Regions from separate parts of the Mesorhizobium sp. B2-4-12 genome, predicted to be linked through region 2. Evidence: riboswitches for the same ligand, from Rfam matches in the RefSeq annotation. Region 2 holds a riboswitch; the other holds the start of a gene.

Region 1 (15,323 bases), on a different contig from region 2:
TCAAGGCGCTCCAATACAGCTCGCAGCTGCGCCAGAACAACCTCAACAGTCAGGCCGCCATCTCCCGCTTTCAAGGCAAGCAGGCGATGACGGGTTCGATCGTCGACGCCGGCAGTGCGCTCGTTGGTGGCCTCTCCAAAATCTACGATCCAGCCAAGGCAGTGACCCTCGGAGGTTCGGCACTTTCGCCCCGGGCGAGCGCGGCCATCGCCGGCGGCTATTCGGGACTCTACTGAAATGGTGCACATCATTCCGCTCTCCGTTGGCCAGCGCCGGCTCGATACCGGCAACGCGCCGCAATACCCCCAGGGATCGCCTCTCGGCGCCGCCATGCAAGGTTTTGGCGACGGCCTTTCCGCTCTCGCCGAGCACTACCGGCAGATGACGGAGCGGCAGGAGGCGTTCGACGCCGAGCTGGCGCGCCGCCGTTTCAATGGCCAGATCGCGCAGGCGGAAGACGAGGTGACGGCCAACGCGCCGGCCGACGGCGCCGGCCTGCACGACGCCATGTATGGCCAGGTCGATCCGCGCAATGGCCGGGTGGTGAAGACTGGCCTGTTCGACACGCTGTTCGATGCCGCCTTGCCCAACATACCCAAGAGCCAGCGAGCCAACTTTGCCAAACAGAAGGAAGCGCTGCGCGAGGCCGGCTCTGACCGCATGGCGCAGCGGCAGCTTCAGCGGCGCGACGATTATGAGTTGGCCGAGTGGAGCAAGGTCGACACCATGTCCACCAGCGCCATCGCAAAAAGCGACCCGAACGACACCGCAAACTTCGAGGCGATCCGGCAGAGCGGGTTCGACCTGATCGCCAAGATCGGCAACCCGCTTGCCCGGCAAGCGGCGGAAGCCGCCTGGCGCACCAACACGGCCAAGGCGCTGATCCAGGCGATCATCGCCCAGGATCCGAAGCGGGCCGCCGAGATACTGGGCGCGGCGCAGGGCCGGACCAAGGACGACACCGCCCAAGCCGTTGGTGGCAGGCAAGAAGCTGGTGCGAGTAGCGAGGACGAGACGGCCAGCGCTGTGAGTGGCACGGTGCCTCTTTTGAACGCCGGCTCCAGAGCACCGGCAGTTGCGGCCGACAGAACCGCCGCCTTGGCGGCAGTTCCATGGATTGCTGACCTGCCGCAGAACGATCTGCAGGACCTTGGTCAGAAGGCGCAAGTCGCCATCACTACGCAGCTCTTCGATGCGCGCACCAATGTCCAACTCGCCCACCAGAATGCGCCAGACGCCCTCATGTACACCGGCTCTTATTCCGGAAAGAGACCGGAAGATGCAGACTTCGCCGCGGTCTATGGCGCCGAGGAGGGCGGCAACCAATCTCTGGATCTCGAACGGACGTTCCAGGTCGGTCATCAGGCATTCGGCATGGTCAGAATGCCGAAAGATGCCATCGATGCAAAAGTGCTCGCGGCCAAGCCCAAGCCGGGCAGCCCCACTCCGGAACAGGATCAAGCGGAATTTGACATAACGGCGGCTGCGGCCAGTCAGGTTTTGCAGGCTCGAGCAGCCGGCCCAGCCGACTTTGTTCGCAAAATCGACTCGACAGCGGACACATACTGGAACGCGGTATCGAGCCAGGACAGCTACGATCCGGCTGCCTATCAGAAGGCGATCGCCCGCTCTGTCGCGGTGCAGCTGCAGCTTGGAATCAAGCAAGTCCAGCCGCTTCCGCCGTCTGTCGTTAAAGACCTCGTCGACACCTTGAACGATGAGAGCGTGCCGCAACGCGACCGGGACGCAGTGCTGCGAGATCTGTTCGCGGGTACGTCTGATACGGGTGTTTTGGCAGCCACGGCGCTGCAACTGAGCGACGAGAACCAGTCCCGGATTGCGCGAAGCATTGCGAACAACGCAGTTCCCGTATCCGCAGAGGAACGCGTGAACCGGAATCTGGCGGCGTTCGACGCACTGCCGATTTATCTTAAGCCGCTCGTGGCGCTCAATGACACCGTCCGTCTGATGGCCGATGGTGCGACATTTGGGTACGCGGACAAATTCGCGGCCACCATGAATTCGCTGATCTCTGGTAGCAGCTACGAGGACCAACTCGCCGCTGAACGTGCCGGAACACAGGATGCGAGAGATCGGGCTGGCTCCGCAGGAACCGCTGCGGGAATGCTTGGCGCGTATCTGAGTGGCAACGGCCTTGGAAAGGCGGGCATTACACTCACCGGCAGGTTTGGCACAGCCTCGATGGAGGGCTTGTCCGGCCTTCTCGCTCGCGCCGGCCTTATGGGCGTTGAAGGTGCTGGGTACGGCGCAGTGGAGGCCACCGGTCGCGACCAGCCCGTTGGCAGCGGGGCAACTGCCGGCTTCTTTGGGGGCGCTGGAAGCACCATCGCTGGCGAAGGCCTTGGCGCGGTCCAGCGCCAGACGGCACAGTGGTTCAGGCGGCGAGCATCCTCTTCCGAACATATTGTCGAGCCCGCAGCGGCAGAAGTTGCTTCAGATACAGCGATCGCGGAGGCCCCTCCGCCTGCCCAACATGCGGTTCCAATCGGCCCGGCCTCGGTTGGCCAAGACCTACATGTAACCTACATGCCTCATTGGAACGCCGCGCAGCGGGCGGCCGCGGACCTCAAGGTGAAGATGTTAACGGAAGCCGTAACCGTGGTTAGCCAAGCTGTTCGCAAAGGGAGATCCGCGCGGAAAATTTTCAAAGCTGCCGGATTTCTAATTCCATTCGGCCACGATATTGATCACGTCATCGACCTGCAATTGGGAGGGCTTCATCAGCTGTCCAACTTTGCCATATTGGATTCGAGCGTAAATCGAAGTGTGGGCGCGCAGATATGGAATCAGATTAAGCATCTACCCATTGGAACGGCCATCAATAAAGTCACGATTGGAGAGCGATAGTGTTCGAGACATTCCGGCAGAATTTTCCCGTCGAAGGCAGGGTTGCAACGGACCCGGGTACGCCTGTTGTGGATACTGGGATCCCTGGCCTGAACGAACTGCTAGATAGTTTTGGAGGCGCATCTTTCCAGCAAGGTTTGTACCGGATCATCCGCCCACAGGACGTGCCAGTGTGGAATGCGAGGATCAATCTCGCCTTCCCAGAAACCAATGGACGCGTCACCTGCTTTGGCTACGATTGGCAGGGCTCTGCGTTTGCACTCGACTCTCAGAGACTCGAGGAAGGACAGCCTGGAGTGGTTCTGTTTGAGCCAGGTACAGCCGAAGCGCTTGAAATTCCCAACAATATCGTGACTTTCCATGACGTGTTGGTCGTGGAAAATCCTGACGCGGCGCTGTCCGCCAACATATATTTGGAGGATTGGCTGGCGGCCGGCGGTACGCAACCTGGCTATGACCAGTGCATTGGCTATAAGAGGCCACTTTTCCTCGGTGGAGAAGACGACATCTCAAACCAGGAACTGTCGGATTTGGAAGTTTATTGGCACATAATGGGGCAGGTCATAGCCAAGGTAAAGGGACTTCCGCCCGGGGCTTCGGTAAACCTCAGGGGTGGCTGATAGGGTTCCTTAAGGGCTAACTCGAACATGTGGCGAGTTTCTCTCCTAGCGGGGCGCTGGAAGACGTTGGGTCAGGATCCGCAATTTAATGCGGGCGCTGCCGAGCGCTGCCCTCGAGCCCATCTTTGGCTTGCGTCGAGGGTGATGAACCATTCATCACCTCTGAACTAAGGGGCGCAGCCGTTATAGCTGAGAGTGAATAGCGTTTCCTCGCCGTCATCGGCCCTGATTGTGTAGAAAGCATTGGGATCGCCTCCGTCTTCAGATCTCAGGTGAAGTCTTTGAGGGTTTCCGGGTCCACCACAAACATATAAGAGCGCATCGGCCCATAGATGAATCCATGCTCGCCTTCCTTCGTCAGGATCTCCGCCGCCACGGCTGGCTGCAAGTGATCGCGTTCCATCGTGAAGTAGGCGTAGCCGAAGCCATGTCGGGTAACGGTTGCGATTGCCCCGGACTCAAGTGATTTGAAGAGCACACCTTTGGGGCAGATCTCGCCTGATCCAGGCCGTCCGACCGGGCCGGACCAAATGGCAACGTGAACACCGTCATCACCGCGAGGATGAGCGACCTCAACGATGCCATCCAAGCGTCCAACCGAAAATCCAACAATTCGGCCATGAACGCGCTCGTTCGATTCTAACAAATAGCCGGCGCGCGCCACCTTACCCACAACTTTCCAAACCTCGCTTCCGCGAGGCTTCTTTCATGGAGATTGCCTTATGGCCCGACCTGCAACTGCCGCCGTTCGCCTGTTGACCGGCGAACGCGAACCCGTGCGCCTGGCGACCACGGCCAACATTGCCCTCTATGGGCTGCAAGCCATCGATGGCGTGGCCGCCGAAGTGGGCGACCGGGTGCTGGTGAAGAACCAGGCCGATGCAAGCCAGAACGGCATTTATACGGCGAGCGAAGGCCAGTGGTTCCGCGCCGCCGACGCGCGCACCGCGCGGACGATGCAGAAGGGCACGACGGTGCACGTCGCCGAAGGCACGGCCAACGGCGGGAAGACGTTCGTTTTCAACATGCTCGACCCGGTGATCGGCGACACGGCCATTTCTATCGGCTTCTACTTTTCCGATACCGCTGTGACCGATGCACAGACCGCAGCGACGGCCGCCGCCGGATCGGCGAGTGCCGCCGCGACAAGCTCTACAGCAGCTTCAACCAGCGCGACCAATGCCGCGACATCGGCGACGAATGCCAGCAATTCGGCCACGGCGGCATCCGGCTCGGCGAGTTTCGCCGGGACAAGCGCCACCAATGCCGGGAACTCAGCGACCGCAGCCGCCGGGTCAGCGTCGGGCGCTTCCACCTCGGCAACTAACGCCGGGAATTCTGCGACGGCGGCGGCAGGTTCGGCGACGGCCGCCGCTGCAAGCGCGGCAATTGCGGCTCCAAAAGAGTTCACCAGCGTCACCGAAGCCGCGGCATACACTCTTACGACGGTGCCAGCCTTCGTTCGGACCGCAGGGTTTGGCAGCGCTGGCGATGGCGGCGGGGGCTTGTACCAGGTGGTCGGAGCTGACCCTGCCGAAAAGGGCAGCTTTGCCATGCCCAACATTTCAAAATGGGCAAAACTGACCGAGAACAGGGCGCATATCAGGCTGTTTGGCGCGCATCCGAACGTTTCTGACAATACCGCGAAGCTCAATGACGCGATGCTCTACGCCCAGAACCGTGGCGAGAACATGCATATTCCAGCTGGTGTTTATGTCTGCGACGGCCCGGTGCAGCTCAAGGCGCGATCCGTCACCGGCGACGGCCAGTATCTTTCGCGCATCGTCTCGACGCTCGCGGGACAATCGGCGGTGATGATCGCTCCCCAAACAGGCGTTGCCGATGACAACACTTTCAGGGTCTGGCGAGACTTCGGGGTTTCTCCCTCTGCCGCGAACGGTGGCACGTATGGCATTGAGGTTGCTCTCAATGATGCCGCCGAATTCCTGAGCAACTGGGTGATGGAGCGGCTCTATATTGGCCCGTTCGGAACGGACGGTATTCGTCTCAACAACTCGATTGGAAATGCAAACGGCCTATTCCGCGGCACCATCCAGGACAGCTGGATAGAGAACGGCGTGCTGATCGAAAAAGGTGGCGACAGCCTTAGCATCCTGCGCAACACAATCCATGGCACCGGCATCGGTATCTACGCAACACTCGTGGGTGGCGCTCGGCAATTCGTTCTCCGGAACAACAACATCACGCATCGGGCTGAATGCGTGTATCTGTCAGGCATCAATGGCGACGCACACATCATTGAGAATTGGATGGAGACGCCTTCCTATCTCGGAAACTACACGGGCGCCGGCCAGGCGCTGCTTTATCTGGAAAACTCGAGCGGAGCCGTCGTCAAGCGCAACACGATCCAGCCGCTGGCGAGTGTCGGGGGCGGCTTCGTGCCGGCCAACTCGGCAATCTTCTGCGCCGGCAACAGTGACGACACCATCATCGACGAAAACTCGATCTACAAGGGCGGCGTCGACCATATCCGGACGGCGGCTGGGGCCGACCGAACGTTCATCGGCGCGCGCAACAAGTACGACTCCGCGCTGACCGTCACCGACAACGGGCCTAGCACGATCGGCAAGCTGTCCGGCGGGTACACTTGGGACGCAGGCCATGTACCGCAGGCCAATGATGGCGGCGCAATCGGATCGGCGACCAAGTCCTGGTCCGATCTTTTCCTCGCCTCGGGCGGTGTCATCAACTACGCCAATGGTGATGTCACCATTACCCATTCAGTCGATGCATTGGCCTTTGCTGGCGCAGCGAACGGTTATTCCTTCGACAACGTCATCAAGATCAGCGGCAACCAGGTCCTTAAAGCAAGGGAAATTGGCTGGACGGCAGGCACTGGCACGGCCCTGAAAGGGGCGTTTGCAGCCTATGCCGGCCAGGCGCATACCGGCGCTTACGTGCAGGCTACTGTGCAGGCGCTCGATAATGCCGCGCGCGATGCCTCTCAACGTATCAAAGCTATCGAAGATGCGCTTCGAAACCACGGGCTGATCAACTAAACCCTTTGACGACTCGATCGTCTCGTTGTTAAACGCAATTACGATGCAACAACTTTTCGTGATCGCTTTTGTCGGCCGGCAAGGATCTAGCTTCCTTCAAGGTCTGCTCAACTCTCACCCCGATGCGACTTGCCTCGGCGAGTTATTCTCGCCGTCTGCGTCGCGTCGAGGCATTAAGGCGTTCTTCCGAAAGGAGCCGCAGCCCTTCATCCACAGTGGCGAACCCGACATCAGCCGCTACCTTGAACGGCGCATCCATCGGTTGTCAGGGCAAGCGGTCGGCTTCAAGCTGCCGCTCTATTCAATGCAGCAGCATCCGGACATAGTGCCGGCGTTGAAGGCCTTCGGCTACAAGGTCTTGCTTGTCACTCGCGAAAACCTGCTCGACCAGTTCATTTCGATGCGACTGGCGCAGATAAACAATGCCTGGCGATCTGACCTCGGTGAGTTCAAGGCGCGCAGCTTTGTCGCTGATCCCGATGACGCCAAACGCCGCTTTGTCCAATGGGAACAGGAAAACGCAGAGACAGCCGCAGCAGTGGCGGGTCTACCGGCGTTTCATGTGACCTATGAGCAGATCAAGGAAAGCCTTCCGCAGGTGTTCGATTTCCTTGGACTGCCGCCGGCCGAGACCAGGAGCCCGTTCCAGCGTCAGCGGACGTGGAGCCGTTCGGAGGCGGTTGAGAACTTCGCCGAGCTGGCCGCACATTTCGCTACGACCAGGTGGGCCGGCTTCTTCGAGGCCTAGCGAGATTTTATTTTGGCGATCAGGAACATCGCCGCGGCCTCATAGGTCAATGCGTTGTCCCACTCGGCAACGCCACTTTCTTCAGCCAATTCCCTAGCCCTCAATAACTCAGCGATTTCTTCAACGAGATCGTTAGGATTCGACCGACCGTTGGTGAACAAGAATCCGCTGTCGCTTGGCAGAGCGTCAATCGTGTTGTTGTAAATCTGGCGCTGTTGGCCTGAAAATCTATCGGCCATCGCCGCGCTCCACAATCAGCACCTCGCCATCGAACTCGACGGGCGCGCCGTTCTGAAAAGCCTGAAACACCTTGCGGTCGCTGCGCCTGCCATCGCCGTGGTAGACGAGAACGCGTTTCCTACTCACCAGCCAGTTCAACATCCGAGCAAACATCATGCCTCGCTTTCGGTGGCCATTGTAAGCTGCGGCGCATATCGAAGCAACTCACCCGCACAGCTACACCACCTGAAACCAGATCGTCCTACCACTCGCAACATGCCGCGACGCGGATCCATTGCCCGGCGGTCGGCTCAAGGCCTAGTGGCATCTCAACCGGTCCCCACGTCTTCGCCGCCTCAACATCGCTGCCTGCCTGAACCTCGGCGCGCTTCACGGGCACGCCGTCGCGCACCTGCTCAACTATGAAATTCCCCATTTCCCGAAAATAGAAGGAACCCCCATGGACCGCAACTTCGCGCGGGCGCTTGCGCTCGTCTTGAAATCCGAAGGTGGCTGGTCGGATAATCCGGCCGATCCGGGTGGCGCCACCATGAAGGGCGTGACGCTGGCGAACTTCCGCCGCTACGTGAAGGCTGATGCCAGCAAGGCCGATCTGAAGAAGATCAACGATACCCAGATCGCCACGGTGTATCGGCGGTTCTATTGGGACGCTGTGCTCGGTGCCGAGCTGCCTGATGGCGTCGACTACGCCGTGTTCGATTTCGCGGTGAACAGTGGGCCGGGCAGGGCGGCCAAATACTTTCAGGCAACCATAGGCGTCTCCCAGGACGGACGCATCGGGCCGGCGACGCTCGCGGCAGTCAGGGCAAAGCCGGCCGGCGTCGTCATTGACCAACTCTGCGATGCGCGACTGGCGTTTCTCAGGCGATTGCCGACATGGGCGACATTCGGGCGCGGCTGGTCCGATCGCGTCAGGTCGGTGCGGGCCCAGGCCCTGCTGATGTCGGCCCCCGCGACAGTGCCCGCGCCGGTGCAGCCTGCAAAGCCGGCGCCCGCGCCTGAACCGGTCCAGCGATCGCCTCGAGTCGAAACACCCGCTGGCGAGGCGCCCGCGGCCGAACCGGTATCGCCGGAACCTCACCGCCCCGGCATCCCGCTTGCCGCAAAGACAGGTGGGTTCGTCGCCGCCTGCCTGCTGCTTGCCTATGCCGCCTGGCACCACATCACCGTCGCCCTGCAAGGGATATTCTGATCATGGCCACCGTCATCCAGCCGACCATCCGTCCGACCAACAAGCTGACGGCCGCGACCATCGCCGCCGCGGCAGTCTCGGTTTCCGGCGTCTTCGTGCGCAACATCTGGCCAGCCTGGTATGACGCCGAGACGTGGGCCACGCTTCTGCCGATCGCCGTCTTTGCCGTCGGCTATCTGGTCAAGGACGCACCGAACCAATGAGCGCGCTCCTCGCTTTCCTGCTCGGCAGTCCAACCATTCTGGGCATCGGAGCGGCCGTCCTCGCGGCACTCGGTTGGGGCGTTCGCCAGCGGCTGGCCGGCGAACGCAGCGAGCTTGCCCGGCAGGCCGCCGCCGAGGCCGCTGCGCGCGAAATCGCCGACCAGGTCCAGAACGATATCGGCGCGCTGCCGGCCGCCACAGCGCGAAAGGAGCTCAAATCATGGGCAAGGGATTGATGCTGGTGTCGGTCCTGGCCGTGATGGCCGGCTGCACAACCGTCAAGGGCGGGTTCTGCGCGGTATCCAGCCCGCTGCGCCTGTCGGCGGACGCCGTCGATGCGCTGTCGGACGCCGAGGTCAAGGCGCTGCTGGCGCACAACCGCAAGGGCGAGAAACTGTGCGGGTGGAAGCCATGACGGTCGTGGCACTTCCCCTGGATCCAGCCATGCTGCTCGGCGTATTGGCTTTTTCGGCGCCGGATCGACCTTCGACTTCCTCATCGCGAGGACGATGAAATGATGCATGACTTCTTCGATCTGCTCGGCATCAAGGGACCGGTCGTCGCCGCCGGTCTTGCCGGGGGCGTGCTGCGCGCGCTGTCGCGGCATCGGTACAAGCTGCGCGAGATGGTGGCGTCGCCGATCTGCGGCGCGCTCGCCGCCGCCTATCTGACGCTGCCCTTGGTCCAGTATTCCCGCGCCACGGGCCTGCCGCTGGCCAATGACGACACGACCACGCTGGCGGCGGCTTTTCTCATCGGCGTCTGCGCCATGTGGATCTCGGATATTCTGTTCGAGGTGATCGTTCGGAAATTCAGGCCAGCCCCGGAGGAATAGCCCCCGTTCTACCAGCGTCGACAACCGTGCCTGATGGCCCGGTCGATTGGAAGCCCGCCTCGGTTCGCCGGGGCGGGCTTTTTTGCGTTTGTGGCTCCTGATCGGCCGCTGCCATATCCCGGCGCTGAGGGCCCCGCCCGCATCCGGCTGGAGTTGCATCAGGCGAGGATGTTGACGGCGCGGGCCGCGACCAGCGCGATCGTCAGCAGCGAGATCATCGCCTCCGCCATCATCAGCAGCTTGGCGCGTTGCGAGAGCGGCAAGGTGTCGGTCGGCGAAAACGCCGTCGCGTTGGTGAAGGCCAGGAAGAAATAGTCGACGAAGCCCGGCAGCCAGTCGCGGATCTCGCGGTCGCTCAGGGTCATTTGCGGGAACAGGAAATCGGAATGCGCGCGTGTGACAAGGCCGCAGGTCGGCGGCCCGCCGCGGTCGGTGCTCCAGAACCACAAGGCAAAGACGATGACATTTGTGACCCAGATGTTGAGCGCATCGACCAACAGCGTCTGCCCGCTCGAGCCGGCATGGCCCGCCAGCAGCGCGCGCACCAGGAACACCAGTGAACCGCAATTCATGACGCTGATGACGCCGGTCATCACCAGGGCTGTCCTGCGGATCATGACGCGAAACCGGCCGACCAGATACCAGTGCTCCTCCTCGACCGCCTTCTGGGTGGCGACCTGCGTCCAGGCAGTAGCAACCGACAGGGGCACCAGCAGGGCAGCTTCCAGGGCCGGCGCCAGCCAGCGCGGGCCGAAGGAAAGATCGTTGATGACCAGAAGCTGCAGGCAGATGATGACAAGCACCGCGGCACGCGCCAGCCAGAAGTCGAGCGCGCGATGGTGGATGACGGCATGCTGGTGACGCATCGAGTGTCCGGGAAGTTCGGAGGGGATCGGGTGTGCGGGCTGGTTGCTCGGGGAGGCGGTGTTACGCCGAAATTCCTGCTCAATCTTGGTGTCGCAATGGCACGCAGGTATACTTTTTTGTAAGCTTTGATGTTAGGGCTGTTCGGCAAACTGGGCGATGTGGTTTAAGCGCCGCATGGTGGGAATAGATGACTCCATGGATCGTTGGGTGCCGGCAGGACTGCCCGGCACGGGCCTGGACTTGTCATCGGTCTGGCGTGGCCTGCTTCGTCATCCCTGGTATTTGCTGGCGCTTTTGTGCCTGGCGCAGATCCTGTGCTGGACGGTGGTGCCATCGCTGGTCAATCCCGCGCCGCCTGGCGACGTCGTGGAAGGCTTCATGTGGGGCCGCGAATGGGTGCTTTTGACCTACAAGCATCCGCAGCTTCCCGCCTGGCTGCTCGAGACCAGCCATCTTCTGACCGGATCGTTCCGCTGGCCGCAATATCTGCTTGCCCAGCTGACGATCTCCACGACTTTCGTCCTGGTCTATCTGCTGGCCCGCGACATGCTGGGGCGAAACCGTGCGCTGGCTGCCGTCTTGCTGCTGCCGTCGGTCTATTTCTTCGGCTGGCCAACCCCGCAATTCAATCATGACTACGCGCAGATGCCGTTCTGGGCGGCTATCTGCTGGCTGCTCTGGCGCGCCGGCCGCGGCGGCGGGCCGGGCTGGTGGCTGGCGCTCGGACTGGTGTCGGGCGTCGGGCTCTATGCCAAGTTCTCCACCGGCCTGCTGCTTGCCTTCGGTGCACTCTGGCTGCTGTGCGACGCACGTGCGCGCAGCCGGTTGGCCACGCCTTGGCCATGGCTTGGTCTTGCCGTTTTTCTCGCCGTGGCCGCGCCGCTGGCCATTGAGCTCTATCGCATCGATTTCTTGCCGCTGACCTATTTCGCCTACCGCGACGCGTGGGTGACCGAACACCGTGCGCGCCTCTATTATATCGGTGTCCAACTGGCCGGGCTCTCAGGCTTCCTCCTGGTGCTGGCCATATCGGGGCTGCTGCGGCGCACGCCAGCTCCACAAGAGCCCGTCGAGCGCGGCAAGCTCGCCTATCTCGTGTGGATGGGGCTCGGGCCGGCGATGCTGATCATGGTCGCCTCGTTGTTCACCGGCACCGGCGAGTCCTGGGGCGCGCCGATGTACAATCTCATTGGCGTCGTGGTGCTCGCTTTCCTTGGCCATCGGCTTGGCGCCGTCGAGATGCGAAGGCTGGCGATCTGCGCCTTCATCTGCATCCTCACCATGTCAGGCGCCTATGCGGCCATTCGCTGGACGAATTGCAACATAAGGGGGCGCATGGATGCTGTCTGCTGGCCGGCGCAGCCCATCTCTGACGAGGCGGAGACGATCTGGCACGCAGCGGCACCTGGCCGGCTCGACATTGTCGGCGGCGATACCAATCTGGCCATGCTGGCCGGCCTCAATGCGTATGACAAGCCGTCGATCTTCACCGACCTGAATATGAAGTTCGCGCCCTGGATCACAAGCCAGCGGCTGCATGACCACGGCATGCTGATGGTCTGGTCTGGTCGCGGCGTACCGTTGCCGCTGCAGGCATGGCTGGGCAACATCCCGGTCAAGACCGTTCTTTTCAACTGGTCGCGCGGGGCGCCGCCAATAGCCATCAACTTTGCTGTCATTCCGCCCGGCACGCAGTATCCGCGCGGCTGAAGCCTGTCGTCCGGTTCCACTGGCCGAGGCCGCCGCCCATTCCCAGGCGACTGGACGAAACGGGCGGCAATGCCCATTTATGGGGCAACTCAATTTTCTTTGCGCAATTCCTGACGGGACGTCAAACAGCCGGAATTGCTTTTTGGGAGACGAAACATGGCGACTTCGAGCGAACGAGCGGTACTTGCCGGCGGCTGCTTCTGGGGCATGCAGGATCTGATCCGGCGCTTCCCGGGTGTCCTTTCCACCCGGGTTGGCTACAGTGGCGGCGATGTGCCGAATGCCACCTATCGCAATCATGGTACCCACGCCGAGGCAATCGAGATCAATTTCGATCCGGCCAGGATCAGCTACCGCACCTTGCTGGAATTCTTCTTCCAGATCCACGATCCGACGACGCGCAACCGGCAGGGCAACGATGTCGGGATGAGCTACCGTTCGGCGATCTACTATACCAGCGACGAGCAGAAGCGCGTCGCTGAAGACACCATCGCCGACGTCGATGCTTCCGGCCTGTGGCCGGGCAAGGTCGTCACCGAAGTCGCGCCGGCCGGTGCGTTCTGGGAGGCCGAACCCGAGCATCAGGACTATCTGGAGAAGTATCCCAGCGGCTATACCTGCCATTTCGTCAGGCCCGGCTGGAAGCTGCCGGTTCGCGAAAAGGCAGCATCCTAACGTTTCGGGCACAAGGCATCGAACCTTAGTTACGTCCAGAAGGACGCTTCGGTCGATACCGAGCGGGATCCCTGATCCGGTGCAAATCCCTTTCGGGAGCGTTGGGAACGATATCGAAACAGAGAAAGCCGCCAGGCATCCGCCCGGCGGCTTTCTCTGTTTGGGCAATGACTTATTTGCCGCAGTTCTTGTCGTTCAAGGTCGGCGCCGTGGCGTTGCCACTGGCATCGGACTGCGCACCTTGCGGGTTGGTCGGGCAATTCCGGTCCGCATTGGAGTTCATGTCGCCCGGCGCGATGGTCGTGCTGTTGGTCATTGCCGGATCGAGCGTATCAGGCGAAGCTGGCGTACTCGGTTCTACAGTGACCGACTTGCCGCTGCCGCCAGAGCCATCGGTGCCGCTCGCGCTATTGCTTTGCGCCATCGCGGAACTGGCAAGAGCGACAGTGAGCGCCGAAGCTGCGAGGATTTTCATGAACATGGCTGGTCTCCATTTTCCGTGAACTTGTCGCGTAGCGACTGGCGGGACAACCTCTCGACCTGGTGAAGGTTCCCGGAAAATTTCGCGCCGGCGCAGCCCACTGCCACTGCTCTGGCGCAACGCTTTTGGCGCAGCTCGCCGAAAAAAACCGCTTCCCCAATCGATCGAATGGTGCTTTAACGCGCTCATCCACAGGGGTGCTCCGTACGGTCGGGGCTGAGACGGGGGCGGCAAGCCCACAGACCCTAGAAGCTGATCTGGGTAATACCAGCGGAGCGAGGCGGGCGATGTTTTCAGGCGCACAGATTTCCCTATATCCCATGGCCGACGATTTCGTCGGCGTCATCCTGGGCGCGCTCGACGCGCTCGATCCCTACCGGGACAGGCTGCGGATCGAGACCGACGACATCGCGACGCTGCTGGTCGGGCCGCCCGAAGTGCTGTTTCCGGCCATGCGCGATCTGTTCGTGGCGGCGGCGAGAAGCGGCAAGCATTGCGTACTGTCCGCCGCCGTCTCACGCGGCTGCCCGGGCGAGCCGGACGATCCGATCTGCCGCTCCGACGAGATCGGCGGCCCGACGATCCCGCTCGACGAGCGCAAGCTGGCCGCGATCCGCGCCGTGCAGTCGACAGCTTCGACCGACCAGCCGGCGGCCGCGCAATTCTCGCTCTATGTGATGGGCACCGGCGACCACATGGACGAGATCTATGGCTGCATCGACTTCCTGAAGCAGTCGGGCGTCTTCGAGCGCTCCAAGCATTTCTGCACCAAGCTGCGCGGCGATGCCGGCGCGATCTTCGCCACGCTCAACGAAGCTTTCTGCCGCTTCGGCCCGGGCGCCGGCCACGTGACCCTCGACATCACCATTTCGGCCAACAGCCCGACCGGGGTTTGAGCGGCGCTTGGCCGCCGTCGAGGATATTGTCGTGGTTGGTTCGTTTGATCCGCCTGGGAAAGGTGCTCCTACGCCCAGGCGTCTGCCACAGGGAGCAGCGAAGCCGTTGGTGATTGGCGAAGGCGGCGATGACAGCCGATCTCCCCCCTTGTGGGGGAGATGCCTGGCAAGGCAGAGGGGGGCGCTGTCCCGCCGACCTATCAGGTGGTTACGCTCAGCACCTTCAGCACAAGTCTCGAAGGATGGCGTTCCTTCGCGCCCCCCTTTGTCCTGCCGGACATCTCCCCCACAAGGGGGGAGATCGGCTGTCACCGCCGCTTTCGCCAGAGCAGCCCCCGCGGCCCTCGCTTTCGCCCTGCTGCTTGCCGCCTGGGAGCTCTACGCCCGCTTCGGCGGCATCGCGCCCACCGTGCTGCCGGCGCCGTCGCGCGTGCTGGCGCAGGCGTGGGAGAACCGCGCAGCGCTGGCCGACAACACGCTGCCCACCATTCGCGCCACGCTGGCCGGCTTTGCCTGCTCGCTCGCCGCCGCTTTCGTGCTTTCAACGGTGGTCGATTTCCTGCCGAGGCTGCGGCGTGCGCTGTTCCCGATCCTGATCGCCAGCCAGACCTTGCCGCTGGTGGCGATCGCGCCCTTGGTGGTGCTGTGGTTCGGCTTCGGGCTGCTGCCAAAGATCCTGCTCGTCGCGCTGGTCACCTTCTTCCCGATGATGGTGGCACTGGTCGAAGGCTATGCGTCGACCAGCAAAGAGATTGCCCAGATGCTCGCCGCCATGGGGGCGAGGCGCTGGCGCATTTTCTGGCTGGCTCGCCTGCCTTCGGCGCTGCCCTATTTCTTTGCCGGCCTGCGCATTTCCATCACCTATGCCGTGGTCGGCGCGATCTTCGCCGAATATGCCGGCGCGGCGAAGGGGCTGGGCATCTACATGCTCAGCGCCAAGAACAATTTTCGGCCCGACCTGGTGCTCG
Region 2 (15,323 bases):
CGCCTTGCGCGACCAACTGAAGAAATAAGCTCGGCGCCGCGATGGTTGCTGAAGGTCGCCAGCGCATCGACAAATGGCTGTTCTTTTCGCGCGTGGTAAAATCGCGCTCGCTGGCGGCCAAGCTGGTCGTCGCCGGCCGCGTGCGGATCAATCGCGACAAAGCAGCGCAGGCTTCCGATCTGGTCAAGCCGGGCGACGTGCTGACCATCACGCTCGACCGGCGCATCTTCGTCTGGAAGGTGCTCGGCGCGGGTGTGCGGCGCGGCCCGGCAGAAGAGGCCCGCACCCTCTATGAGGACATGTCGCCACCGCCCGCACCGAAGGGCGAGGCGCTTCCCGACGCGATTCCGGCGCTGCGCGAGGCCGGCAGCGGCCGTCCGACCAAAAGAGAGCGCCGCCAGACCGACCGCTTGCTTGGCGAGGATTGAGGCTTGCCGCCGGGAGCGCGGTTGGCGGTTTTCGGGCGCGACGGACGCAGGACGGAACGGAACCCGGCAAACAAGACGCTCCGCGAGACGTCACCGCCCCTTGCTGTGCTCCGCAGTCTGGAATTTCATTCCGAAAACCCCGGCCCAAGCGGGTATGGCCGCCCTTGCAAGCGGCGGGCAAAGGCGTTACGTGACGGAAAAAGCCCAATAAAGCTGGGACGTTCCGGAGCCGACCGATGACCTATGTCGTGACCGACAATTGCATCAAATGCAAATACATGGATTGCATCGAGGTCTGTCCGGTCGACTGTTTCTACGAAGGCGAGAACATGCTCGTCATTCATCCCGACGAGTGTATCGACTGCGGGGTCTGCGAGCCGGAATGCCCCGCCGACGCGATCAAGCCCGACACCGAGCCCGGTCTCGACAAATGGCTGCAGATCAACACCGAATATGCCGAGAAATGGCCTAACATCACCGCCAAGAAGGAACCGCCGGTCGACGCCAAGACCTTCGACGGCGAGGCCGGCAAGTTCGAGAAATATTTCTCCGCCGAACCTGGCGAAGGCGACTGACAGCGCTACTGTTCAGACTGGTATGACGCTGCGTAAGAGGCACGGCACATGAACCGCCTTGACAGGCGGCGGTGACCTGTGGGCTTCGCTTGCGTAGCAAAACCTTGATTCTTCCGACTTTTTGTGTTACATCAGCGAACCATGCCGGTGACACAACGTCGATTTATGGCGCAGACGCCCCAAATCACTGAAAGGTGAAAATCCCAATCCGGACCAGAGCGATCTGGGCCAGGCGGTCGCAATCGTGCGGTTTGCCGGTCCCAGCCTTTCCGGTGGGTTCATCTGTTGTGCGGCTAATGATCGGGATTTCCCGGTCACACCAGTTCGGGCCGGCAGGACGCCGGTTCCACAACAAGGAGTTCAGGGCGTAATGGCAACGATCACCCCGCAGAAAAAGCCCACTGGAGCACGTCACGGTTTCAAGACCGGCGAGTACATCGTCTATCCGGCGCACGGCGTCGGCCAGATCATCTCGATCGACGAGCAGGAAGTGGCCGGGCACAAGCTGGAACTGTTCGTCATCGACTTCCAGAAGGACAAGATGCGCCTGAAGGTGCCGGTCGCCAAGGCGACCTCCATCGGCATGCGCAAGCTGTCGGAAGAGGATTATGTCGAGCGCGCGCTGAAGGTCGTGCAGGGCCGCGCCCGCGTCAAGCGCACCATGTGGTCGCGCCGCGCCCAGGAATACGATGCCAAGATCAACTCGGGCGACCTGATCTCGATCTCGGAAGTCGTGCGTGACCTCTATCGCGCCGACAATCAGCCGGAGCAGTCCTATTCCGAACGCCAGCTCTACGAGGCGGCGCTCGACCGCATGGCCCGTGAGATCGCGGCCGTCAACCGCATGTCGGAAACCGAAGCCGTCCGCCTGATCGAGGTCAATCTCAACAAGGGCCCTAAGCGCGGCGCCAAGGCCGACAATGAGGAAGCCGAGCAGGAAGAAGCTGCCTGAGCCTTTTCGCCTTTGAATTCGAAAAACCCGGCCTCGCGCCGGGTTTTTTGTTGCGGGCTTAGCGCCCTGGTGGGGGAGCTATCACCTTGGCTGAACACATAGCATTCCGTAAACTCGACCTCGCTGAGGATGGGGGATTGTAATGGCTACCCGGAACGTTGTGAATCTAGACGCTCTTATACCGCGGGAGGACTTATCGGCCCCGGCTGAATCAGGTGGGGATATCCCAGGTCTCAAGATCAGCGACCTAAAGCCGGGCCTAGTCTATAGTTGGTTACGCAAACCAGACTTCCAGCGCGAAACCGCCAACTGGACGCCGGAACAGGTTGTCGGCCTAATAGAGACTTTCGCGAATGGCAACATCATCCCAGCGATCATTCTTTGGCAGAATGGTCAGCGCGTTTTTGTCGTTGACGGCGCTCACAGGCTAAGCGCGCTTGTCGCTTGGGCAAATGACGACTACGGCGCGGGCTCGATATCCGCGAAGCACTACGGAAATGCGATCCCTGAACATCAGCGGGTCATGCACGATCTGACGCGTAAGATGGTGAAAGAACGGGTGAGGTCGTACGCAGATCATGAACTTGCCGCGCAGTATCAGAAGGCAGACGATCAGGAGTTGCTAAAACGCGCATCCCTAATCGGGTTCAAATCCATTGACACCCAGTGGATTAAAAATGCCGGAGTCGAACAGGCAAAAAGTGCGTTCTTCCGAATAAATGAAGGCGGCACCCCAATCGATGCGACCGAAACCAGAATACTGCGTGCGGGTAATTCAGCTCTAGCAATTGCATCGCGGGCTATCGCTCGCGCAGGGACAGGGCATGCCTATTGGAGGAAATTTGATCAGCCTAATCGGCAGTACGTGGAGGAGTTTGGAGCTGCTGTGAACAAGCTCCTTTTCACTCCTCCACTGCAGCTTCCAATCAAAACCCTGGAGGTGCCATTGGCGGGTTTTGGATATGGCGCATCTGTCCTGCCGTTCTGTTTCGACCTGATCACTCTCGCCAACAATCTGCACATTCCGGACTCCTCAACGAAGAGAAAGGGACTAATCGACGAACTCCCAGAGGATCCAAATGGAAGCGAGACTATTGATTATCTGAAATCTGCGAAGCGCTCGGTTGAATTCCTGCTCTCTACCGAACCACAATCCCTTGGCCTTCACCCTGCACTGTATTTCTATACATCGGCAGGAGCATTTCAGCCGGCAGCCCTTTTCAACGTCCTGTCGTGGTTGACCCAATTAGACGAGAACGGCGAGATCGTAAGATTCCTCAAGGTCCGCAGTAAATTTGAACAAATGATCATGGAACATCCTGTGCTCGGAAAGCCCGCAACGCATCGACTCGGCAGTGGCGGCCGAACGCGCCGGCGAATGATGCTCCTCTACGATAAGATGTTAAATGTCTTGAGTGCGGGAACCTCACCAGACAAAGCATGGACGCTCATCATAGATGAGTCGGAATTTTCGTTTCTTGCCAGCGAGGATTCGGAACATAAGGAGCGCCGCGGGACAGGGAAAGCGGGCGCGCGATTTTCAAGAGCCGCAAAGTCGGGGGGCTTCATCGAATCGGCTCTGCCAACCGCCCACAGGTGCGAATTGTGTGGCGGCCTTTTGCATAGCAACGCAATCGTCACTGATCACGCGGACGAGAGGTCAACGGGTGGCAGTTCAGCGGGTGCAAACGGCCGGCCAGTTCACCCAAGATGCAATAGCGAGAGGGATCACCTGTAAGTAAGCAGCCCTTACAACAATTCCCGCTTAGGAAGCCCGCAGATGCCGCGACGATGCAGTCGCCGCAGAGAGTGCATACCGCTGCAGCATTGCGTCAATTAGTCAAGGTGATAATTTCGCCCCGTTGGGAGGTCGCTGTGAAGCAGCAGGGAGAGATGGCGTGCTAGCCTCCATCCGGACCTCGCAAGGGAGATAAGGGCTCAGCCACCAGCATCCTTCTGTGCCTCTTCCTGACGCAGGGAAGCAATGAAGCGCTTCGTGCGCTCGCGCTCTGGATTGTCGAAGACCACCGAGGCCGGCCCCTTCTCAACGATGGCGCCGGCATCTAGAAACACAACCTCCTGAGCGATCTTGGAAGCCAAGCGCAAATCATGCGTCGCCATCACCATGGTCGTGCCCTCGCTGGCAAGCTTGCCGAGCACATCGACCACCTCCTGCGCCAGTTCCGGATCGAGGGCCGAGGTCGGCTCGTCGCACAGCAGCACTTTCGGCGACGGGGCCAGCGCCCGGGCGATCGCCACGCGCTGCTGCTGGCCGCCTGACAGCGTCGCCGGCCAAGCATCGGCCTTGTGCGCCATCCCCACCTTTTCCAGCAGGGCAAGTGCTCGTTCACGCGCCTGCTCGGGCGACCATTTGAGCACCGTCACCAGTCCTTCCATGACATTCTCGATGGCGGTGCGGTGCGGAAACAGCTGAAAATTCTGGAACACCATACCGGTCTGCAGGCGCAGGCGTCTTATGTCCGCGGCCGGCACCTTGACGCCCGGACGGAACGCGAGAGACTCGTCGCCGATCCGCACCGTGCCCGATGTCGGGATCTCCAGAAGGTTGATGCAGCGCAAGAGCGTGCTCTTGCCGCCGCCCGACGGGCCGACAAGCGCGGTAACGCTGCCTTCGGCGATGGCGACCGTTACCCCCTTCAGCACCAGATTGTCGCCGAAGCGCTTTTCGATGTCGGTGAGGCTGATCATGAGCGTGCCTCCAGGAAGCCGCCATAGCGGTTGAGCCGTTCTTCCAGCCGCGTCTGCAGGGCAGACAGCACCGAACTCATCGCCAAATAGAGGATCGCCGCCTCGACATAGAGGATCAGCGGCTCATAGGTGGTGGCGACGATGCGCTGCGCCGCCTGGAACATCTCCGGCACGGTGATGGCGGCGGCCAGCGAGGTATCCTTGACCAGCGAGATGAAGGTGTTGGAGAGCGGCGGTACCGCGACGCGGCCGGCTTGCGGCAGGATGGTGCGCCGCATCGCCTGGCTCCAGGTCATGCCGATCGAATAGGCGGCCTCCCACTGGCCCTTCGGCACCGAGCCGATGGCCGCGCGGATGATTTCCGACGTATAAGCGCCGATATTGAGCGTGAAGCCGATCAATGCCGCCGTGAAGGCGTCGAGCAGGATGCCGACCGACGGCAGGCCATAGAAGATCAGGAACAGCTGCACCAGAAGCGGCGTGCCGCGGAAGATCCAGACATAGAACCGCACCAGCGCGACCAGCGGCCTCGGCCCGAACAGCCGGCCGAGTGCCGCGCCGAGGCCGACTGTCAGGCCAAGGACGAAAGACAACAGCGTCAGCGGCACGGTGAAGATCAGGGCAGCCCAGAGCAGCGAAGGCAGCGACTCCAGCATCAGTTGCAGCCAGTGCAGCACGAAAGACCCTCCAGACCAGAGCAATTCCAGGAAAAGTGCGTAGCGGTTTTCCGTCCGGAATTGCGTAGAAACAAAGAGTTAGAGCGAATCAACGATTCTATCAAACGCTGAACCGCTCCAGATGCATGTCGCCCAAAAGTGACCCCAGGTTTGGGGGCCCGACATGCATATAGACAAAGACCTGAAGCGCGTCGCATGAATCCGTTTCGACGCGACGCGCTTTAGACGAGGCAGTGTGACCGAAGTGCGAATGCAGGCGCCATATCACGACAAAAGCGGCGAGCCGTCAAAGACGGCCCGCCGCGCTGGATGGGTTGCGGGACCGAACCGGCCCCGCTGCGTGATTTACTTCGAAACGTCCTGGCCGAAATAGGTGTCGGCGATCTTCTGATAGGTGCCGTCGGCCTTGATGTCGGCCAGCGCCTTATTGATGGCCGCGACCAGCTCGGGATCGCCCTTGCGCACGATGACGCCCGAATAATCGGCGTTTTCCTCTTGCGCTGCGATCTTCACATTGGCGTCGGGCTTGTGCTTCTTGAAGTCGAGGAAGGACAGGCTGTCGTTGATGGTGGCGTCGGCACGGCCGGTCAGAAGCAGCTGGATCGACTGGTCGAAGCCATCGGTGCCGACAAGCTCTGCGCCATTCGCCTCGGCCAGCTTGCCGAAATTGGAGGTCAGCGACTGCGCCGACTTCTTGCCCTTGAGATCGGCGAAAGTCTTGATGTCGGTGTTGTCGCCGCGCACGATCAGCACCGCCTTGGAGGCGATGTAGGGATCGGAGAAATCGTACTTGGCCTTGCGCGCATCGGTGATGCCGACCTCGTTGATGACGGCGTCGTAGCGCTTGACGTCGAGACCGGCGATCAGCCCGTCCCACTTACCTTCGAGGAACTCGACCTTGACTCCGAGCTTTTCCCCGATCGCCTTGGCGATTTCGACGTCGAAGCCGACCAGCGCGCCGGACGCATCATGATAGGTGAAGGGCGCATAGGTGCCTTCCGTCCCGATCTTGATGACGCCAGCCTGCTTGATCTGGTCGAGATTGGCACCGGCATGGCCCGATGCGACGGCCAGGGCCTGCAGCGTTCCAGCGACGATAAGCGACTTGAGCCATTTCATTTTTTTTTGTGATCCCATCCTTGGCCTGATGTCAGGCATGTTGTGAGGGCTGAAAAATGCCAGATGTCAGCAGAAAGAATAAGGAATCGAATTTCAAAAACAACGAATTTCCGAAACCATATTCTCCAAAATGGATTTCTTCGCGCATTCAAAAGGGCAACTGTGCTGAAATCGCGCGCGCAGGATAGCTTCGCTGCCCGCGCCAGCGGAACCTTTCTCGCGCGTGGCAGTTTTGGCTGTTGTAGGGCACGACGCAGCGATTTCAACCCGGTGCCTACAAGCAGACGTCATTCGCATCGCCTGAGCCAGGGAGCGCCTCATGATGGAAGACACGGCAGGACGGATAATGGTCCGCGCGGCAATGAAGGCTCCTTACCTCGAACGGGACGAAGAGCATCGGCTGGCCTTGCTCTGGAAGGAGGACAACGACCAGAATGCGTTGCACTGCATAACCGTGGCCCATATGCGGCTGGTCATTTCCATGGCCTCCAAATTCCGCCATTACGGCCTGCCGCTCGGCGATTTGATCCAGGAAGGGCATGTCGGCCTACTGGAAGCCGCCGCCCGCTTCGAGCCGGAACGGGAGGTGCGGTTTTCGACCTATGCGACCTGGTGGATTCGCGCCTCGATGCAGGACTACATTCTGCGCAATTGGTCGATCGTGCGTGGCGGCACGAGTTCGGCGCAAAAGGCGCTGTTCTTCAATCTCAGGCGTTTGCGTGCCCGTCTGGCAAACGGCGCCGAGCCGCTTTCCAACGAAACCCTCTATCGCGAAGTATCGGTGGCGCTCGGCGTTTCCGAAGCTGACGTGGCGATGATGGATTCGCGGCTGTCGGCACCAGATTCCTCGCTCAACGTGCCGCTTGCCGATGATGCGGGCGCCACCGAACGGATGGATTTCCTGGTCTCGGACGACCCGCTGCCCGACGAGATCGTCGGCGACAAGATCGACGTCGCGCGCCGCTCGCTCTGGCTGAAAGCCGCTCTCGCCGCCCTCAACGCCCGCGAACTGCGCATCATCGAGGAAAGGCGACTGACCGACGAGGGCGCGACGCTCGAGGCACTCGGCGAGACCCTCGGCATCTCCAAGGAACGCGTCCGCCAGATCGAGGCGCGCGCCATGGAAAAGCTCAAAGTCGCGCTGGTGAAGCAGAATCCGGAATTTCTGGCGACAGCAGCCTAGAGCCGGATGATTTCAGGTCGAGTCGACCTGAAATCTGAATCCGTCTCTAAATCAAAAAGTTAGAGCATGATGTCGTCCGAAAACCGCTTCACACTTTTCGGCATCATGCTCTAAAGCAATTCAAGGAAAAGCGCGTAGCGGTTTTCCGTTCGGAACTGCGTAGAAACCAAACGCTGAACCACTCTAAAATCCCGGCAACAACGGGCTACTTGTCGGTGACAATCTTGACCTTGTCACCGGCCGAGACCGCGGCCCCCGGCGACAACGCATTGAGCACCCTGAACAGGTCGAGCTTGCGATCGACGCCCACCATTTGCGCGGCAAGCGAGCCCATGGTCTGTCCGGGCTGCACGGTGAGCACGCGGATATGCAGCGGCTTGAGCGCCGCCTTTTCCGCGGCACTCAGGGTCCGGAACGACCCGCTGACCGACCGCGCCACCGTATCCAGCGAAGTGCTGGCCGAGGGGGCCGCTGTCAGCAGCCGATAGACCTGGCCGCCGGCACGGATCACCGCGATGTCGAACTGCCAGCCTTGCGCGCCGGCATGCGCGGTCGCGGCCTCATTGCCGTTGATCGTTTCCTGCTTGACGGTGCTGTCGTCGAGGCCAGCCACCCAGCCGCTTCTGATGTAGTCGGTCAATGAGCGGTTCTTGTCGATCGAAACGCCATCGAAGCGGATCGCTATGTCGCCTGGTCCGGTCGCCGTCACCGCCGCCGCCGAATTGTCGATGATGAACCCATCCGGCACCGTGAACGACACGCCGAGGCCCGGATGCAGGAAGGTCTCGCCCCGCACATAGCCTTCCTCCGGCGTGTCGCCGTAGAGCAGGCCGTCTATGCCGGCGAGGAAGGAATCGCGGTCGCGCGTGCCCACACCCGGTGCGCCGAACTGGCGGGCGTGGCGCTGCGCCAGGTCGATGCGCTGCGGTGTGTTGGGATGCGTGGCCAGAAAATCCAGACTGGCGTCGGTGGCACCGCTGATCGAGCGGAAATCGGTGTAGGCAGACATCGACTGCAGGAATCGGCCGGCGGCGTAAGGGTCATAGCCGGCCTCGCCGATCGACTTGATGCCGATGGCGTCTGCTTCCAGCTCCTGGTTGCGCGAGAACTGCGCCAGCCGGAGCTTGCCACGGATGAGTGCCGCCTTGGCGGTCGGGCTGTCGCCAAGCACATCCGAGACCACCTTGGTCGCCAGGCCTTCCTCGGCCTCCAGCTGCTGGCGCTGCAAGCCGTGATTGGCTGTGACATGGCCCATCTCATGGGCGATGACAGCGGCGAGCTCGGACGAATCATTAGCCAGCGCCAGCAAGCCGCGGGTGACGTAGAGATAGCCGCCCGGCAGCGCGAAGGCGTTGACGTTGGGCGAATTGAGGATGGTTATGCGATAGGTCTGGGTCGGGTTCGCCGACACCACGGTCAGATTGCCGACGACCTTGGCGACCATGCGCTCGAGCTTGGGATCGGAATATTCGCCGCCATAGGTCGCCAGGATGCGCGGATGCTGTGCCTTGGCCAGTTCGGCAAGCTTGTTGTTGGCGGCGACATTGTCGACCGTGATCGGCTTGTCGGATGGTTGGAAGCCGGATTCCTGGACTTCCGGAGGCGTGAACATCTGGCAGCTTGCCAAGGCCACGGCGAAGCCGGCCAGCGCCAGAAAGCGCGCCAGCGGATTCCTTCTTGGTCTGTCAACGCCGATCGCCAGAACGGCTTCCTTTCAGGTCCCGGCGCATGACCACGAAAATCGGAGGCGATCTTCGGAATGTGTCATGCGCAAAAAACAAACTGCTACAGCATCCGTCACGCGTCCCTCGAGGCGCGCGGCGAATACTGTAGGCAAATCACGGCGTGTGCCGGACCAGTAGGGCGGACCTAGCCACACTACTTTGACCATGGCAAGCGAGCGCCCCATCGCCCTGAGCTGGTTTGACCGTAAATTATGTCCGCTTCCGGGCAATATCTTGTGATACGGCATCCCCAGCACCTGAACCGATATAGCGTCGGAATGCGTCCGGACCAGCCCCGGCAAAGAAATCGTCCGCCTTACCGGTCGCCACAACGGCGCCATTGTCCAGAAACACCACATTCTGGCCGATACGGCGGGCATCCTGCGGCTGGTGCGTCACGAACAGCACCGTCATGCCGCGCTCGGCATGAACCCCGGCAACCAGGTCGAGCATGTCGTCGCGCAAGGCCGGCCCGAGCGAAGCGAACGGCTCGTCGAGCAGCAGCACCGGGCGATCGCGCACCAGCACGCGCGCCAGGGCAACGCGCTGCCGTTCGCCACCGGAAAGTTCGCGCGGCAACCGCTTCTCCTTGCCGGCAAGGCCGGTGCGCAGAAGCGCCTCCGCGATATCAGTGCGGTCGGCCTCGGTCAGCCGCAGCGACGGCGAGCGGCCGAGCCCGACATTCTGCTCGACCGAGAGATGAGCAAAGAGATTGTTCTCCTGGAACACCATCGACACCGGCCGAGCCGAGGGCGGCTGGGCGCTGACATCCGTCCCGCCGATCAGCACCCGGCCGGACCGGGGTGTCTCGAACCCGGCGACCAGGTTGAGCAGCGTCGACTTCCCCGAGCCGCTCGGTCCCATGATGGCGGTGATCTTTGTCGCGGCGAAATCAACATCGAAGACGAGCGGCGCTTCGCCATAGCTGAACGACACGTGGTCCAGCCGCACCGAAGCGCCTCTTTCAAGCCTGCTGGCCGCCCCGTCAGGCATCCCGGTTCTTCTCCCTGCCCATCCAGTGGGCCGCCATGACCAGAGCCAGGCAGACGAGGCCGAGCAGCAGCGCTAGGCCGGCGGCATCCTCGGTACGATAGCTGCCCATGCGCGCCAGGAGAAGGTAGGGCAAGGTCTGCACGGAATCACTGCCGAACAGCGCGATGACCCCGAGATCGCCGAGCGACAGCGCCATGGCGAAGGCAAAGGCGGTGGCGAGCGGACGCCGCAGCGATGGCCAGTCGATCAGCCGCAGCCTGGTCCAGCCGAAAATCCCAAGTTGCGCGCAGAGCCGTTCGTGGCGTTCGCTCCCCGCATCATAGGCGGGGCGGACGGCGCGCAGCGCGAAAGGCATCGCCATAACCGCATTGACGGTGACGACCATGACCGGAGCGATGGCGAAGACATCGCCGGCATGGCGCAGCAGCAGGAACCAGCCGGCGCCGATGACGATCGGCGGCACGACCAGGACAAACCCCGCGCCGGTATCCGTGGCATATTCGAGCACTGTTCTTGGTCCGGCGCGGCGATCCAGCGCCAGCGCCCGGCGCGCCATGGTCAGGGCCAGCGACAGCATCACCGAAAGCAGGGCCGACAGGAAGGCCAGCGCAGCACTGGTCAGTGTCGCCTGCCGGACAGTGGCCTCGCCGGCCAGCTGGCCGAGATCGGCGCCAAGTCCGGCGACCACGGTGGCCGCCATGGGCCCGACAACGAACAGCAGCGCCAGCGCGATGAACGCTCCATTCAGCCACGCCTCGGTGGCCTTGACCGAGACATAGCGGCGCGGCGCGACCGGCAGGTTGGTGTCGCCGACGACATTGGCGCCGAGCCGCGTCAGCGCCAGCACGATGATGAAGGTCAAGCCGATCTGCAGCAATGTCAGTGCAACGGCTCGCGCGGGATCGAAATCGAAGCGCAATGCCTGGTAGATGCCGACCTCCAGCGTCGTCGCCGCCGGTCCGCCGCCAAGCGTCAGCACGATGGTGAAGGATGTGATGCAGAGCATGAAGACCAGCCCGGCGACGCCGGGCAAGGCGGCGCGCAGCGTCGGCCATTCGATCAGCCGGAATGCCGGCCCCGCGCCCATGCCGAGCTGGTTCGCCAGCCGCCATTGGTCGGCCTGTATGGTCTGCAGCGCTTCGAGGAACAGCCGCACGCCGAGCGGCAGGTTGAAGAAGACATGGGCGACCAGAATGCCTGAGAGCCCGTAGATGCCCGGCCAGCCCTGGCCGCCGACCGCGCTGAATAGACCGGCGAAATAGCCGGCGCGGCCGTAGAGCGCCAGGATGCCGAGTGCCGCGACGATCGCCGGAAGCGCCAGCGGCACGGCGAAGAGCTGCAGGATGAAGGCGCGGCCGAAAAAGCGCGGATGCCGCGACAGCGCCCGCGCCACGAACAATGCCGGGAGGACCGAAAGAAGCGTCGAGAGGCCTGCCTGCCACAGCGTGAAGCGCACGACGCGCAGCAGATAGGGATCGAAGGCTGCCCAGGCGCCCGAAAGGTCACCGGCGCCTTCGACGAGCAGGCCGGCAAACGCGCCACCGATCAAAAGGGCGATTGCCATAAGCGCGATGACGCCGGCGGTGACGCGGGGATCAGAAGACGCGCGTTGCATGCTGGGCCGTCAGTTTTAGGATCGCGACACTTACATCGCGACACTTACAGAGAATTGCGATCCTTCGCGCCCCCCTTCTGTCCGGCAGGACAGAGGGGGGCACCGTAGAGCGGTTATCTTCGATCAGTTTGTCTCAAACTACTTGCTCACCACCGCCAGCCATTCATCCACCCAGGCCTTGCGGTTGGCGGCGACCTCCTCGGGGCTGAACAGCAAGGTCTTGGTCGGCTTGACCAGCTTGTCGAAGGCCGGGTTGAGCGGCTTGTCGGTCTTGCCGGCCGGGAACATCCAGTTGGTCTCGGGGATGGCGTCCTGGAACTTCGGCCCGATCATGAAGGCCATGAACTTTTCCGCCAGCGGGTTCTTGGCTCCGGTCGTGGTGATGCCGGCTACCTCGATCTGGAGATATTCACCCTCATCGAATGAGGCCGCCTGGTAGCGCTCGGTCTTCTCTGCGACCATGTGGTAGGCCGGCGAGGTGGTGTAGGACAGCACCATTGGCGCCTCACCCTTGGTGAACAGGCCATAGGCTTCGCTCCAGCCCGGCGTCACGGTCAACACCTTCGTCTTGAGCTTGGCCCAGGCTTCCGGCGCCTTGTCGCCATAGACCGACTTCACCCACAACAGCAGGCCGAGCCCGGGCGTCGAGGTGCGCGGATCCTGGATGACGATCTTGTCGTCGGCGCTGCCTTCGACCAGCTCCTTCAGGCTCTTGGGCGGCGTCTTGAGCTTCTGCGTGTCATAGACGACAGCGAAATAGCCGTAGTCGAACGGGACAAAAGTATCGTCGCTCCAGCCGCCAGGCACATTGATACCGGTCACCGCGCCATGTGGCGCGAACAGGCCCGAAGCCTTGGCATCGGCGGTGAGATTGGTATCGAGGCCGAGCACGATATCGGCCTTGGTGGATGCCCCTTCGAGCTTGACGCGGTTGAGCAGGGCCACGCCGTCGGCGACCGAAACGAATTCGACATCACAGCCGCATTCGGCCTCGAATTCCTTCTTCACCACCGGGCCAGGACCCCAGTCGGCTGTGAAGCTCTCATAGGTGTAGACGGTGAGCTTGTCCTTGGCCACGGCCGGGCCGGACAGCACCACAACCATGGCTGTGCAAAGAGAATATAAAAGCGTGCGCATCGGCGCCTCCTTTCGTTCACGTGACAAGGAATTGAGGCGTCGGACTGTCCGAAACGTCTAATCCCTCCGCCGGTACAAACCGGATCAGGTTCAGCGGGTTGGCGAGACTGCCTCTCAGCCGGTCCGCGAACATCGCAGCCGGCACCCCGTTAGAGCGTTTCGACACATAGGCCCGGCCGCCGAACCGCGCAAGTGGGAGTTTGCCGCCTTCCGTTTCCCGTGCCGGGCTGGTAAGGGCGACGGGATATGAGCACATTCACCATCCTGCTTGGCGGCGATCTCATCCGCACGCCCCGGCTCGACCGCCAGGTCGAAGGCTCGCGCGTCATCGCCGCCGACGCCGGCATCGGCCATGCACGGATGCTGGGCGTTGTGCCGGAACTGTGGGTAGGCGACTTCGATTCGGTTCCGGCCGATCTGCCCGCCAACCTCGCCGCTGTGACCCGCCAAACCTTCCCGGCGGAGAAGGACAAGACCGACGGCGAACTCGCGATCGCGGCGGCACTCGAGCGCGGGGCAACCCGCCTTGTGCTGGTGGGCGCCTTCGGCGGCAAGCGGGCCGATCACGCCTTCCTGCATCTGGCGCTCGGCCTACGCCTGGCCGAGGCGGGAACCGACGTGCTTTTGACCAGCGGGGCCCAGGAAGGCGTCCCCCTGCTCAACGGAGCGGCTGGCTTCGACTACGACGACGGCACGCTGTTTTCGATCCTTGGCTTTTCCGAACTGGCTGGCCTGACCGTCACCGGCGCCAAATGGCCGCTCAACCAGGTCGAAGTGGCTTTCGGATCGTCACTGACCATCTCCAACGAGGTCAACGGCCGCCTCGAAATCGCGCTTGGCCGCGGCCGAGCGCTGCTGCTCGCCCATCCCTATCCCTTGCCCGAAAGCTGACATGGCCCCGCCTCTTCTCAATCTCGACGGGATAAAACTGACCTTCGGCGGCACGCCGCTGCTCGACGGCGCCGCCTTGACCGCTTCGGCCGGCGACAAGATCGCGCTCGTCGGCCGCAATGGATCGGGTAAATCGACGCTGCTCAAGATCGCCGCCGGCCTCATTGAGCCCCAGGACGGCGAGGTTTTCCGCCAGCCTTCGGCGACTGTCCGCTATCTGCCGCAGATGCCCGACATGGAAGGTTTTGCCACCGTGCGGGCCTATGTCGAGGCCGGGCTCGGGCCTGCCGACGATCCCTACCACGCCAGCTACCTGATGGAGCATCTCGGCCTGTCGGGCGAGGAGCGGCCGGGTGACCTGTCCGGCGGCGAGGCCAGGCGCGCCGCCCTTGCCCGCGTCATGGCGCCGGTGCCCGACATTCTGCTGCTTGATGAGCCGACCAACCATCTCGATCTGTCGGTCATCGAATGGCTGGAAGAGGAACTCGTCCGCACCTCCTCGGCGCTCATCGTCATCTCGCACGACCGCCGCTTTCTCGAGCGCGTGTCGCGCGCCACTGTCTGGCTCGACCGTGGCCAGACCCGCAGGCTGGACAAGGGTTTTGGCCATTTCGAGGAATGGCGCGACCTGGTGCTGGAAGAAGAAGAGCGCGAGCAGCATAAGCTCGGCCGCCAGATCGTGCGCGAGGAACACTGGCTGCGCTATGGCGTGACGGCGCGGCGCAAGCGCAACATGCGCCGACTGGGCGAGTTGCAGACCATGCGCCAGCGCTTTCGCGGCCATCGCGGCGCCGAAGGCACCGCGACCATGGTGGCGAGCGACGCCGCCGAATCCGGCAAACTGGTCATCGAGGCGAAAAACATCGAGAAGAGCTTTGGCGATCTCACCGTGGTCAAGGGGTTCTCGACCCGCATCCAGCGCGGCGACCGCGTCGGCCTTGTCGGGCCGAACGGCGCCGGCAAGACGACGCTTCTGAAGATGCTGACCGGCGAATTGGCGCCGGATGCGGGCTCGGTACGGCTCGGCACCAATCTGGAAATCGCCACGCTCGACCAGAAGCGCGAGGCGGTCGACCCGCAGGAGACGCTGGCGCAATATCTCACTGACGGGCGCGGCGAAAACCTAGTCATCAACGGCGAACAGCGCCATGTCGTCTCCTACATGAAGGATTTCCTGTTCAAGCCGGAGCAGGCGCGCACCCCGGTGCGCGAGCTTTCCGGCGGCGAGCGGGCGCGGCTGATCCTGGCGCGCGTGCTGGCCCGGCCGGCAAACCTCCTGGTGCTCGATGAGCCGACCAACGATCTCGACATGGAGACGCT

What was found. Region 2 has a riboswitch for thiamine pyrophosphate ahead of thiB (thiamine ABC transporter substrate binding subunit). Riboswitches for the same ligand answer to the same signal wherever they lie in the genome.
Region 1: linked by a shared signal. The riboswitch ahead of FJ934_RS09545 (YkoF family thiamine/hydroxymethylpyrimidine-binding protein) and the one ahead of thiB (thiamine ABC transporter substrate binding subunit) in region 2 are both predicted to bind thiamine pyrophosphate.

Annotation. Positions count from the first base shown of each region.
Region 1 is NZ_VFVC01000011.1:94,458-109,780, reverse strand. It holds gene FJ934_RS09625 (hypothetical protein) at 1-236, shown strand, start outside; gene FJ934_RS27945 (hypothetical protein) at 238-2,868, shown strand; gene FJ934_RS09615 (T6SS immunity protein Tdi1 domain-containing protein) at 2,868-3,488, shown strand; gene FJ934_RS09610 (hypothetical protein) at 3,757-4,161, opposite strand; gene FJ934_RS09605 (hypothetical protein) at 4,211-6,508, shown strand; gene FJ934_RS09600 (hypothetical protein) at 6,534-7,256, shown strand; gene FJ934_RS09595 (hypothetical protein) at 7,253-7,495, opposite strand; gene FJ934_RS27940 (hypothetical protein) at 7,485-7,622, opposite strand; gene FJ934_RS09590 (glycosyl hydrolase 108 family protein) at 7,936-8,688, shown strand; gene FJ934_RS09585 (hypothetical protein) at 8,691-8,891, shown strand; gene FJ934_RS09580 (ABC transporter permease) at 8,888-9,127, shown strand; gene FJ934_RS09575 (hypothetical protein) at 9,112-9,306, shown strand; gene FJ934_RS09570 (hypothetical protein) at 9,409-9,726, shown strand; gene FJ934_RS09565 (hypothetical protein) at 9,885-10,592, opposite strand; gene FJ934_RS09560 (glycosyltransferase family 39 protein) at 10,789-12,303, shown strand; gene msrA (peptide-methionine (S)-S-oxide reductase MsrA) at 12,460-12,978, shown strand; gene FJ934_RS09550 (hypothetical protein) at 13,151-13,459, opposite strand; TPP riboswitch at 13,643-13,756, shown strand; gene FJ934_RS09545 (YkoF family thiamine/hydroxymethylpyrimidine-binding protein) at 13,747-14,355, shown strand; gene FJ934_RS09540 (ABC transporter permease) at 14,621-15,323, shown strand, end outside.
Region 2 is NZ_VFVC01000008.1:55,423-70,745, forward strand. It holds gene FJ934_RS07300 (helicase-related protein) at 1-28, shown strand, start outside; gene FJ934_RS07305 (RNA-binding S4 domain-containing protein) at 42-428, shown strand; gene fdxA (ferredoxin FdxA) at 665-1,003, shown strand; gene FJ934_RS07315 (CarD family transcriptional regulator) at 1,374-1,955, shown strand; gene FJ934_RS07320 (DUF262 domain-containing protein) at 2,098-3,693, shown strand; gene FJ934_RS07325 (amino acid ABC transporter ATP-binding protein) at 3,894-4,664, opposite strand; gene FJ934_RS07330 (amino acid ABC transporter permease) at 4,661-5,341, opposite strand; gene FJ934_RS07335 (amino acid ABC transporter substrate-binding protein) at 5,687-6,460, opposite strand; gene FJ934_RS07340 (RNA polymerase factor sigma-32) at 6,780-7,643, shown strand; gene FJ934_RS07345 (M48 family metalloprotease) at 7,849-9,255, opposite strand; gene thiQ (thiamine ABC transporter ATP-binding protein) at 9,578-10,360, opposite strand; gene thiP (thiamine/thiamine pyrophosphate ABC transporter permease) at 10,353-11,975, opposite strand; gene thiB (thiamine ABC transporter substrate binding subunit) at 12,114-13,112, opposite strand; TPP riboswitch at 13,157-13,271, opposite strand; gene FJ934_RS07365 (thiamine diphosphokinase) at 13,359-14,003, shown strand; gene FJ934_RS07370 (ABC-F family ATP-binding cassette domain-containing protein) at 14,005-15,323, shown strand, end outside.